2 regions of the Weizmannia sp. FSL K6-0777 genome follow, and region 2 is predicted to be linked to the other one. Evidence: a T-box and tRNA genes for the amino acid it is inferred to sense, from the RefSeq annotation. Region 2 holds a T-box; the other holds one or more tRNA genes.
What was found. A T-box is a leader RNA that pairs with one kind of tRNA and senses whether it is charged. The one in region 2 lies ahead of tyrS (tyrosine--tRNA ligase), so its partner is inferred to be a tRNA-Tyr.
Positions count from the first base shown of each region.

Region 1 (4,395 bases), 350 kb from region 2:
AGCGTTCTAAGGGCGTTGAAGCCGGACCGGAAGGACCGGTGGAGCGCTTAGAAGTGAGAATGCCGGTATGAGTAGCGAAAGAAGGGTGAGAATCCCTTCCACCGAATGCCTAAGGTTTCCTGAGGAAGGCTCGTCCGCTCAGGGTTAGTCGGGGCCTAAGCCGAGGCCGAAAGGCGTAGGCGATGGACAACAGGTTGATATTCCTGTACCGCCTCTTCACCGTTTGAACGATGGGGGGACGCAGGAGGATAGGGCAAGCGCGACACTGGTTGATCGCGTCCAAGCAGTTAGGCCGGTGCGGAGGCAAATCCTTCGCGCCAAGGCGGAGCTGTGATGGCGAGGGAAATTTTAGTACCGAAGTTCCTGATTCCACACTGCCAAGAAAAGCCTCTAGTGAGGTGAAAGGCGCCCGTACCGCAAACCGACACAGGTAGGCGAGGAGAGAATCCTAAGGTGAGCGAGAGAACTCTCGTTAAGGAACTCGGCAAAATGACCCCGTAACTTCGGGAGAAGGGGTGCTTTTTGGGGTGTATGCCCCGGGAAGCCGCAGTGAATAGGCCCAGGCGACTGTTTAGCAAAAACACAGGTCTCTGCGAAGCCGCAAGGCGAAGTATAGGGGCTGACACCTGCCCGGTGCTGGAAGGTTAAGGAGAGGGGTTAGCCGTAAGGCGAAGCTCTGAACTGAAGCCCCAGTAAACGGCGGCCGTAACTATAACGGTCCTAAGGTAGCGAAATTCCTTGTCAGGTAAGTTCTGACCCGCACGAAAGGTGTAACGATCTGGGCACTGTCTCAACGAGAGACTCGGTGAAATTATAGTACCTGTGAAGATGCAGGTTACCCGCGACAGGACGGAAAGACCCCATGGAGCTTTACTGCAGCCTGATATTGAATTTTGGTACAGCTTGTACAGGATAGGTAGGAGCCTTGGAAACCGGAGCGCCAGCTTCGGCGGAGGCATCGGTGGGATACTACCCTGGCTGTATTGAAATTCTAACCCGCACCCCTTACCGGGGTGGGAGACAGTGTCAGGCAGGCAGTTTGACTGGGGCGGTCGCCTCCTAAAAGGTAACGGAGGCGCCCAAAGGTTCCCTCAGAATGGTTGGAAATCATTCGCAGAGTGTAAAGGCATAAGGGAGCTTGACTGCGAGACTTACAAGTCGAGCAGGGACGAAAGTCGGGCTTAGTGATCCGGTGGTTCCGCATGGAAGGGCCATCGCTCAACGGATAAAAGCTACCCTGGGGATAACAGGCTGATCTCCCCCAAGAGTCCACATCGACGGGGAGGTTTGGCACCTCGATGTCGGCTCATCGCATCCTGGGGCTGTAGTCGGTCCCAAGGGTTGGGCTGTTCGCCCATTAAAGCGGTACGCGAGCTGGGTTCAGAACGTCGTGAGACAGTTCGGTCCCTATCCGTCGCGGGCGCAGGAAATTTGAGAGGAGCTGTCCTTAGTACGAGAGGACCGGGATGGACGCACCGCTGGTGTACCAGTTGTCTTGCCAAAGGCATCGCTGGGTAGCTATGTGCGGAAGGGATAAGTGCTGAAAGCATCTAAGCATGAAGCCCCCCTCAAGATGAGATTTCCCACAGTTTATACTGGTAAGATCCCTGAAAGATGATCAGGTTGATAGGTCCGGGGTGGAAGCGCGGCGACGCGTGGAGCTGACGGATACTAATCGATCGAGGACTTAACCAAATAGAAAAGTGAAGGCCGCCTTGAAAAAGGTGCGCTGGAGCTAGACAATTCTCAAAGTTAGAAGTAAAAACGCATTCTCCGTTTACAGTTTTTTCTCCCATCCGGTTTTCAGGGAATCACATAATTCCTGTTGATAAGAAATGAAAACTTTGTTATAATGATTTTTGTCATTAAGGTCCGGTGGCGATGGCGGAAAGGTCACACCCGTTCCCATCCCGAACACGGAAGTTAAGCTTTCCAGCGCCGATGGTAGTTGGGGGTTTCCCCCTGCGAGAGTAGGACGCTGCCGGGCTTGTATTCCGCAGTAGCTCAGTGGTAGAGCAATCGGCTGTTAACCGATCGGTCGTAGGTTCGAATCCTACCTGCGGAGCCATCATGGAGAGCTGTCCGAGAGGCCGAAGGAGCACGATTGGAAATCGTGTAGGCGGCTAAAAGCTGTCTCAAGGGTTCGAATCCCTTGCTCTCCGTCATGATCCATATGGCCCGTTGGTCAAGCGGTTAAGACACCGCCCTTTCACGGCGGTAACACGGGTTCGAATCCCGTACGGGTCATCATTATAACTGGAGGATTAGCTCAGCTGGGAGAGCGTCTGCCTTACAAGCAGAGGGTCGGCGGTTCGATCCCGTCATCCTCCACCATTTTATCATCGCGGGGTGGAGCAGTCTGGTAGCTCGTCGGGCTCATAACCCGAAGGTCGCAGGTTCAAATCCTGCCCCCGCAATTTACATATAAAGGTCCCGTAGTGTAGCGGTTATCACGCCTGCCTGTCACGCAGGAGATCGCGGGTTCGATTCCCGTCGGGACCGCCATCCATTTTACATAATTGTGGCTCGGTAGCTCAGTCGGTAGAGCAAAGGACTGAAAATCCTTGTGTCGGCGGTTCGATTCCGTCCCGAGCCACCATTTGGCCGGTCTAGCTCAATTGGTAGAGCAACTGACTTGTAATCAGTAGGTTGGGGGTTCAAGTCCTCTGGCCGGCACCACGCAATATGGAGGGGTAGCGAAGTGGCTAAACGCGGCGGACTGTAAATCCGCTCCCTCAGGGTTCGGCGGTTCGAATCCGTCCCCCTCCATTTTTTAAAGGGGCATAGTTTAAAGGTAGAACAGAGGTCTCCAAAACCTCCAGTGTGGGTTCGATTCCTACTGCCCCTGCCATTATGATGGCGGTTGTGGCGAAGTGGTTAACGCACCGGATTGTGGCTCCGGCATTCGTGGGTTCGATTCCCACCATCCGCCCCATATTTATTGGGCCATAGCCAAGCGGTAAGGCAACGGACTTTGACTCCGTCATGCGCTGGTTCGAATCCAGCTGGCCCAGTATGCGGAAGTAGTTCAGTGGTAGAACATCACCTTGCCAAGGTGGGGGTCGCGGGTTCGAATCCCGTCTTCCGCTCCATTGATGGCGGCATAGCCAAGAGGTAAGGCAGAGGTCTGCAAAACCTTTATCACCGGTTCGATTCCGGTTGCCGCCTCCATCATATCATGCCGGTGTGGCGGAATTGGCAGACGCGCACGACTCAAAATCGTGTTCCTTCGGGAGTGTCGGTTCGACCCCGACCACCGGTATAATAGCATCACATTGAAAGCTGATGCCAAATGGAACGCTTCTCAAGATAAAGAGAAGCGTTTTTTTATTGCAATTATATTATTGAAGCCGAGGCCAATTTAAGTGGCTGCTTGAAAGCGTACACTTGTGAGTATCTATAGTTTTTTAACTTGTACAAAAAGGGAATTGATCTAATAAGAAAGGTTTGGAAATACTATCTTAGATTTTCCTTTTATAATGAGAACAGAACTGGGCAGCCTACTATTTACTAGGGTTGTTTTTTCTTTTTTTCACCGTAACCGTCCCATCTTTTTCAAGATAGGCCTGGTCAATTTCATCAAGCAAAAATACGCCCTGCTTTCTCAATAACTCCGACAGTTGATTCATATCAATTTTATTTTTTTTCAGTACGACTTTGTTAATTTTTCCTTTATCGATAATCACCGTTTTATCCCCGATAAGGAATTTTTCCAGTTTATCATAGCGATAAATGAGGATGTCAAAAATGATTTTAATGATGACCTAAACAGAAAGCATCACAAGAATGTAGTACCATTTTACACTTGGGTCATAAAGGCCGTTGCCGACGATTTCAGACAGCATTATGCTCCAGATGAAGTCGATTGGCGTAAGGTTTGAAATGCTTTTGGCGCCGGTACATTTTAGACAAAAAATGAGCGCAAGAAAGCCCATAATCAATTTTAATAAGTCCATGCCAATTTGCATCGCTAACCCCCTCCTTCAAAAGGTCCGGTTTTCTCTCGATTGTTCACTTTTACGGGGCTTTCCAACGCTTGATCCAGTTATGCATACTGCTTCAACAAGCAGTCTATTTTCCATTTCGCCAACTTCATGAAGTTTGGATACCAATGCTCTTTCTGCTGCTTCTATTGGGAAGCTTGTACCCGAAACACCCAACGCCCATGGGTCCGATCATACGAGCACTGTTTTTCATTGCATTTTCCCTTAATTTCAGTATCATAAACGAACGTTCTCATCATTGGGATACACCGGACAGGTTAGGCAAATCATTTTGTTTTGGGAATCTGTTATTTTACAATAGATCTATCTTCACGAGTAGAAGGAAAGGAAGCGGACAATGGGTAGTCAAAAAAAGTTGAATGACGTTGCATTTTCGGTTTTAGATTTGATC
Region 1 covers NZ_CP151971.1:2,623,569-2,627,963, reverse strand. The annotation lists rRNA gene NST70_RS12695 (23S ribosomal RNA) at 1-1,695, shown strand, start outside; rRNA gene rrf (5S ribosomal RNA) at 1,872-1,987, shown strand; tRNA gene NST70_RS12685 (tRNA-Asn) at 1,994-2,068, shown strand; tRNA gene NST70_RS12680 (tRNA-Ser) at 2,073-2,162, shown strand; tRNA gene NST70_RS12675 (tRNA-Glu) at 2,176-2,247, shown strand; tRNA gene NST70_RS12670 (tRNA-Val) at 2,259-2,334, shown strand; tRNA gene NST70_RS12665 (tRNA-Met) at 2,344-2,417, shown strand; tRNA gene NST70_RS12660 (tRNA-Asp) at 2,430-2,505, shown strand; tRNA gene NST70_RS12655 (tRNA-Phe) at 2,524-2,599, shown strand; tRNA gene NST70_RS12650 (tRNA-Thr) at 2,604-2,679, shown strand; tRNA gene NST70_RS12645 (tRNA-Tyr) at 2,688-2,769, shown strand; tRNA gene NST70_RS12640 (tRNA-Trp) at 2,778-2,851, shown strand; tRNA gene NST70_RS12635 (tRNA-His) at 2,860-2,935, shown strand; tRNA gene NST70_RS12630 (tRNA-Gln) at 2,943-3,014, shown strand; tRNA gene NST70_RS12625 (tRNA-Gly) at 3,018-3,092, shown strand; tRNA gene NST70_RS12620 (tRNA-Cys) at 3,098-3,171, shown strand; tRNA gene NST70_RS12615 (tRNA-Leu) at 3,181-3,262, shown strand; gene NST70_RS12610 (YetF domain-containing protein) at 3,504-3,716, opposite strand; gene NST70_RS12605 (hypothetical protein) at 3,765-3,968, opposite strand; gene NST70_RS12600 (LLM class flavin-dependent oxidoreductase) at 4,342-4,395, shown strand, end outside.
Region 1: it has a tRNA-Tyr gene. The T-box ahead of tyrS (tyrosine--tRNA ligase) is inferred to sense a tRNA for this amino acid. The anticodon was not compared.

Region 2 (4,395 bases):
CGGCTGTTCTAGTTGGAATCCCATTTTCTTTTTGATATTGCTCCAATTTTTCTAATATCGTCTTAGGCATACGAATTTCTACACGTTCTTTCTCTTCTCTCATGATTATCACCTCATATTGATTGTACGGATTTTTTACGATATAATCAATATATACGAAATTTTTCCGCACAAAGTGAGGTGAATTGATATGGCCAAGCAAAACAAAGCTTTCAAGTTTCGTTTGTTACCAAACAAAGAACAATCCGCATTATTAGCTAAGACATTTGGTTGTGTTCGCTTTGTCTACAATAAGATGTTAGCTGAACGCAAAGAAACGTATGAAAAGTTCAAGGATGATAAAGAATTGCTTAAAAAGCAAAAGTTTCCGACCCCTGCAAAATATAAAAGTGAATTTCCATTCCTAAAAGAAGTGGATTCTTTAGCTTTGGCAAATGCACAAATGAACTTACAGACTGCTTATAAGAATTTCTTTGAAGGAAATGCGGATTTTCCAAAGTTCAAAAATCGTAAAGCAAAACAATCCTATACAACTAATATGGTCAACGGAAATATTAAGCTAGAAAATGGTCATATCAAACTGCCAAAAATCAAAAAGCCAATAAAAATGAAACAGCATAGAGAGATACCTGCTGATTATAAAATCAAATCTTGCACTATTTCTAAAACAAAGACAGGCAAATACTACATTTCAATTTTGACAGAATATGAGAAAGATATTCGTCCAGTTAAAATACAGAAAGTTGTTGGTTTGGATTTTGCTATGGATGGTCTATATGTCGAGAGTGAACAGGGTAAGAAAGCCAATTACCCACGTTACTATCGGCAAGCCTTAGATAAATTAGCAAAAGCACAACGAATTCTTTCTCGAAGAAAGAAAGGTTCTGCACGTTGGAACAAGCAACGACTAGTAGTGGCTAAGTTACATGAGAAAGTGGCGAACCAACGCATGAATTTTCTTCATCATAAGTCAAAAGAATTAGCTTCTAACTTTGATGCTGTCGTGATTGAGGACTTGAACATGAAAGGGATGTCTCAAGCCCTTCACTTTGGGAAAAGCGTTCACGACAACGGCTGGGGGATGTTCACTACTTTCTTAGCGTATAAGCTAAAAGAACAGGGGAAACAACTTGTGAAAATTGATAAGTGGTTTCCCTCCACTAAGAAGTGTTCATGTTGCGGCAAGGAAAAAGAAATGCCATTATCTGAACGTGTATATAAATGTTCTTGCGGCTTTGTATTAGATCGCGATCACAATTCAGCAATCAATATCAAAAATGAGGGATTACGCTTATTAGCGTTATCATAAGTAACAAAACTCTTGGAACAAGAGGGTTAGCTCGGTCAGTTTTCGTTGGCTAGTAAAAGCAACGATAAGTCGAGAAGCCCCCACTTCAATCAAACCGTAAGGTTGATAAGTGGAGGGTAGTTCACTCTGATTCCTTTAAAATAAAACATTATAGACAGGGGGCTGTTGAACCCATGAAAAATGTGGACACGCAGAGGGAAATTCTCCGTTTCAAGAACGGGCGGCTCGAACGGGCGCTGGATACAGTCGCAACGGAATTCCCGGTGACATTAAAAGTGAATGGGCAGGAATGGGTGACGATGGTGTGCACACCTGAATATATCGAGGACATGGCGGTCGGTTATCTTGTGTCGGAAAGGGTTGTCCGGCGCTATGAAGATATCCGCGACATCTGGACGGATGAAAAAGGAGGATTCGTCCATGTCCGGACCGATCATCTTAATCCTTATTACGAACAGCTGCAAAATAAACGTTATATCACCTCCTGCTGTGGAATGAGCAGGCAGGCGTTTGTTTTTGTCAATGATGCTCTGGCGGCGAAAAAAATGGACGGTGTGCACGTCCGAATTACAGTTGATGATTGTTTCCGGCTGATGGAAGCATTGCAGGAGAATGCCGAAGTGTTTAAAAAAACAGGGGGCGTCCATAATGCTGCGCTGTGCGATGCCGGCGGGATCCTTGTCAGCCGGATGGATATCGGCCGCCATAACGCGCTTGATAAAATTTACGGATATTGTTTGAAAAATCAGGTTTCCACAAAAGGGAAAATCCTTGCATTCAGCGGGCGCATTTCCTCGGAAATTTTATTGAAGACAGCCAAAATCGGCTGCGAGGTGATTTTATCGAAATCGGCACCCACCACACTCGCCCTGGAATCCGCTGAAGAACTCGGCATTACCACGATCGGCTTTATCCGCGGTGGGTCGATGAATATTTACACCTGCCCGGAACGGATTGCCGGTGTTGCCGCCCATGCCCGGTGATTGCCGGGTGTATACGATCGGAAAGGCACGGTTTGGGTTGGAAGAAAACGGGAAGACACGCTGGAAGGCGTGCTTCGGGACGGAACAGGGCCTTTGCCGGATGAGGAAAGGTTAAAATGGGCATTACCGAATTTGAAGAAAGCGCTGGTGCAGCCTGCTTGGCAAGGTTGACATTTCAAAATGTATATGGTAAAAATAACTTACAATTTGATGAATGAAGCGTCGAAAGGATCAAGTAGCTTCCTGTTGCTGCATACAAGAGAGCCGGTGGTTGGTGCGAACCGGTACAGGCAGGCGGCGAATTACACCCCGGAGCTTTTGCCGGATACGGCAGACGGCCCCCAGCCGTTATCCAAATGAGTGGAGAAGCAATTCTCAAGTTGGGTGGTAACGCGATACAATCGTCCCTTCGTTTTGGCGGAGGGGCGTTTTTCTGTTTTACAGGAAAAAGAAGGCAGCAACAGGTTCCTGCCCATTATCGCCGGATATAAGCCGGGCGCTGGAACCTGAATGCTGCCGGCATTTGAAATGGCACAAAAGGAGTGGTTTGAAATGGATTTACTCGAAGATTTAAAATGGCGGGGAATTGTTTACCAGCAGACAGACGAAGAAGGGCTCGCGGAGTTGCTTCAAAACCGGAAAGTGACCCTGTATTGCGGGATTGACCCGACAGGCGACAGCATGCATATCGGGCATCTTCTCCCGTACCTCACGCTGCGTCGCTTCCAGCAGGCGGGACACCGGCCGATTGTCGTGCTCGGCGGGGCAACCGGCATGATTGGCGACCCGAGCGGCAAGAAGGAAGAAAGAAAGCTGTTAACGGTTGAAAAGGTCAAGCAAAACGGCGAAGCATTGAGAAAACAGCTGGAACGATTTTTCGATTTTGACGGCGAGTCAGCCGCCATCATGGTCAATAACTATGACTGGCACGGCTCGATGGACCTTGTTACTTTCCTACGTGATTACGGAAAGCATATCGGCATCAACTACATGCTTGCAAAAGACACGATCGCATCACGGCTTGAAACCGGTATTTCGTTTACGGAATTTACATATACAATCCTCCAGGCCGTCGATTACTTTAACTTGTATAAACAATACAACTGCCGCCTGCAAATCGGCGGAAGCGACCAGTGGGGCAATATTACAAGCGGCCTTGAGCTGATCCGCAAGCTCGAACCGGAAGGAGAAAAAGCTTTCGGGCTTACCATTCCGCTTGTCACAAAAGCGGACGGCACAAAATTCGGGAAAACAGAAAGCGGCGCAGTCTGGCTCGATGCCGAGAAAACATCGCCATATGAGTTTTACCAGTTCTGGGTCAACACGGCTGACCTCGATGTCGTAAAATACTTGAAGTACTTCACCTTCTTGCCAAAAGAAGAAATCGAAGAGCTGGAAAAATCGGTTGAAACCGAACCGCATCTCCGCAAAGCCCAAAAAGCGCTGGCCGCGGAAATGACAAAACTGATCCATGGGGAGGAAGCATTGCAGCAGGCTTTGAATATTACGGAAGCATTGTTCAGCGGCAATGTGAAGAAACTGTCGGCTGAAGAAATGAAGCAGGGATTTAAAGATGTTCCGTCATTCCAGCTTGAAAGCGAAGAACAAAAGCAGCTTGTGGAGTTGCTCGTTGCCGCCAAAATCTCCCCGTCAAAACGCCAGGCACGCGAAGATATCCAAAACGGCGCCATTTACGTAAACGGTGACCGCGTAACGGATCTCGGGTTTGTGTTGCAGGAAAAGGACAAAATCGGCGGCGAATTTACCGTTATTAGAAGAGGGAAGAAAAAATACTTTTTAATTAAACATTGAGGATATTAAGGGATGCACAATGAAGATGCCTGAAATGTGCATCCCTTTTTTATTGCTCCGATCGCGGCTTGCCCTTCTTCGTTTTTCCCGGCGGGGGAAGTCAGCTCCCAATTCCAAATTTTTTCAGCTTCTGATACAGGGTGACCCTTGAAATGCCAAGTTCTTTTGCTGCGGCGGATTTGTTCCCGCCTGCTTTGCGCAATGCTTTTTCAATGAGCTGTTTTTCCATATTTTCTTTTTCCACAGGCAAAGTGCCGCTTTCCGGGATGGCACTTCCGGACGGTTGGGTTT
Region 2 covers NZ_CP151971.1:2,273,813-2,278,207, reverse strand. The annotation lists gene NST70_RS10890 (ribbon-helix-helix protein, CopG family) at 1-103, opposite strand, end outside; gene NST70_RS10885 (RNA-guided endonuclease TnpB family protein) at 191-1,309, shown strand; gene fdhD (formate dehydrogenase accessory sulfurtransferase FdhD) at 1,483-2,292, shown strand; T-box leader at 2,506-2,704, shown strand; gene tyrS (tyrosine--tRNA ligase) at 2,845-4,104, shown strand; gene NST70_RS10870 (sigma-54-dependent Fis family transcriptional regulator) at 4,205-4,395, opposite strand, start outside.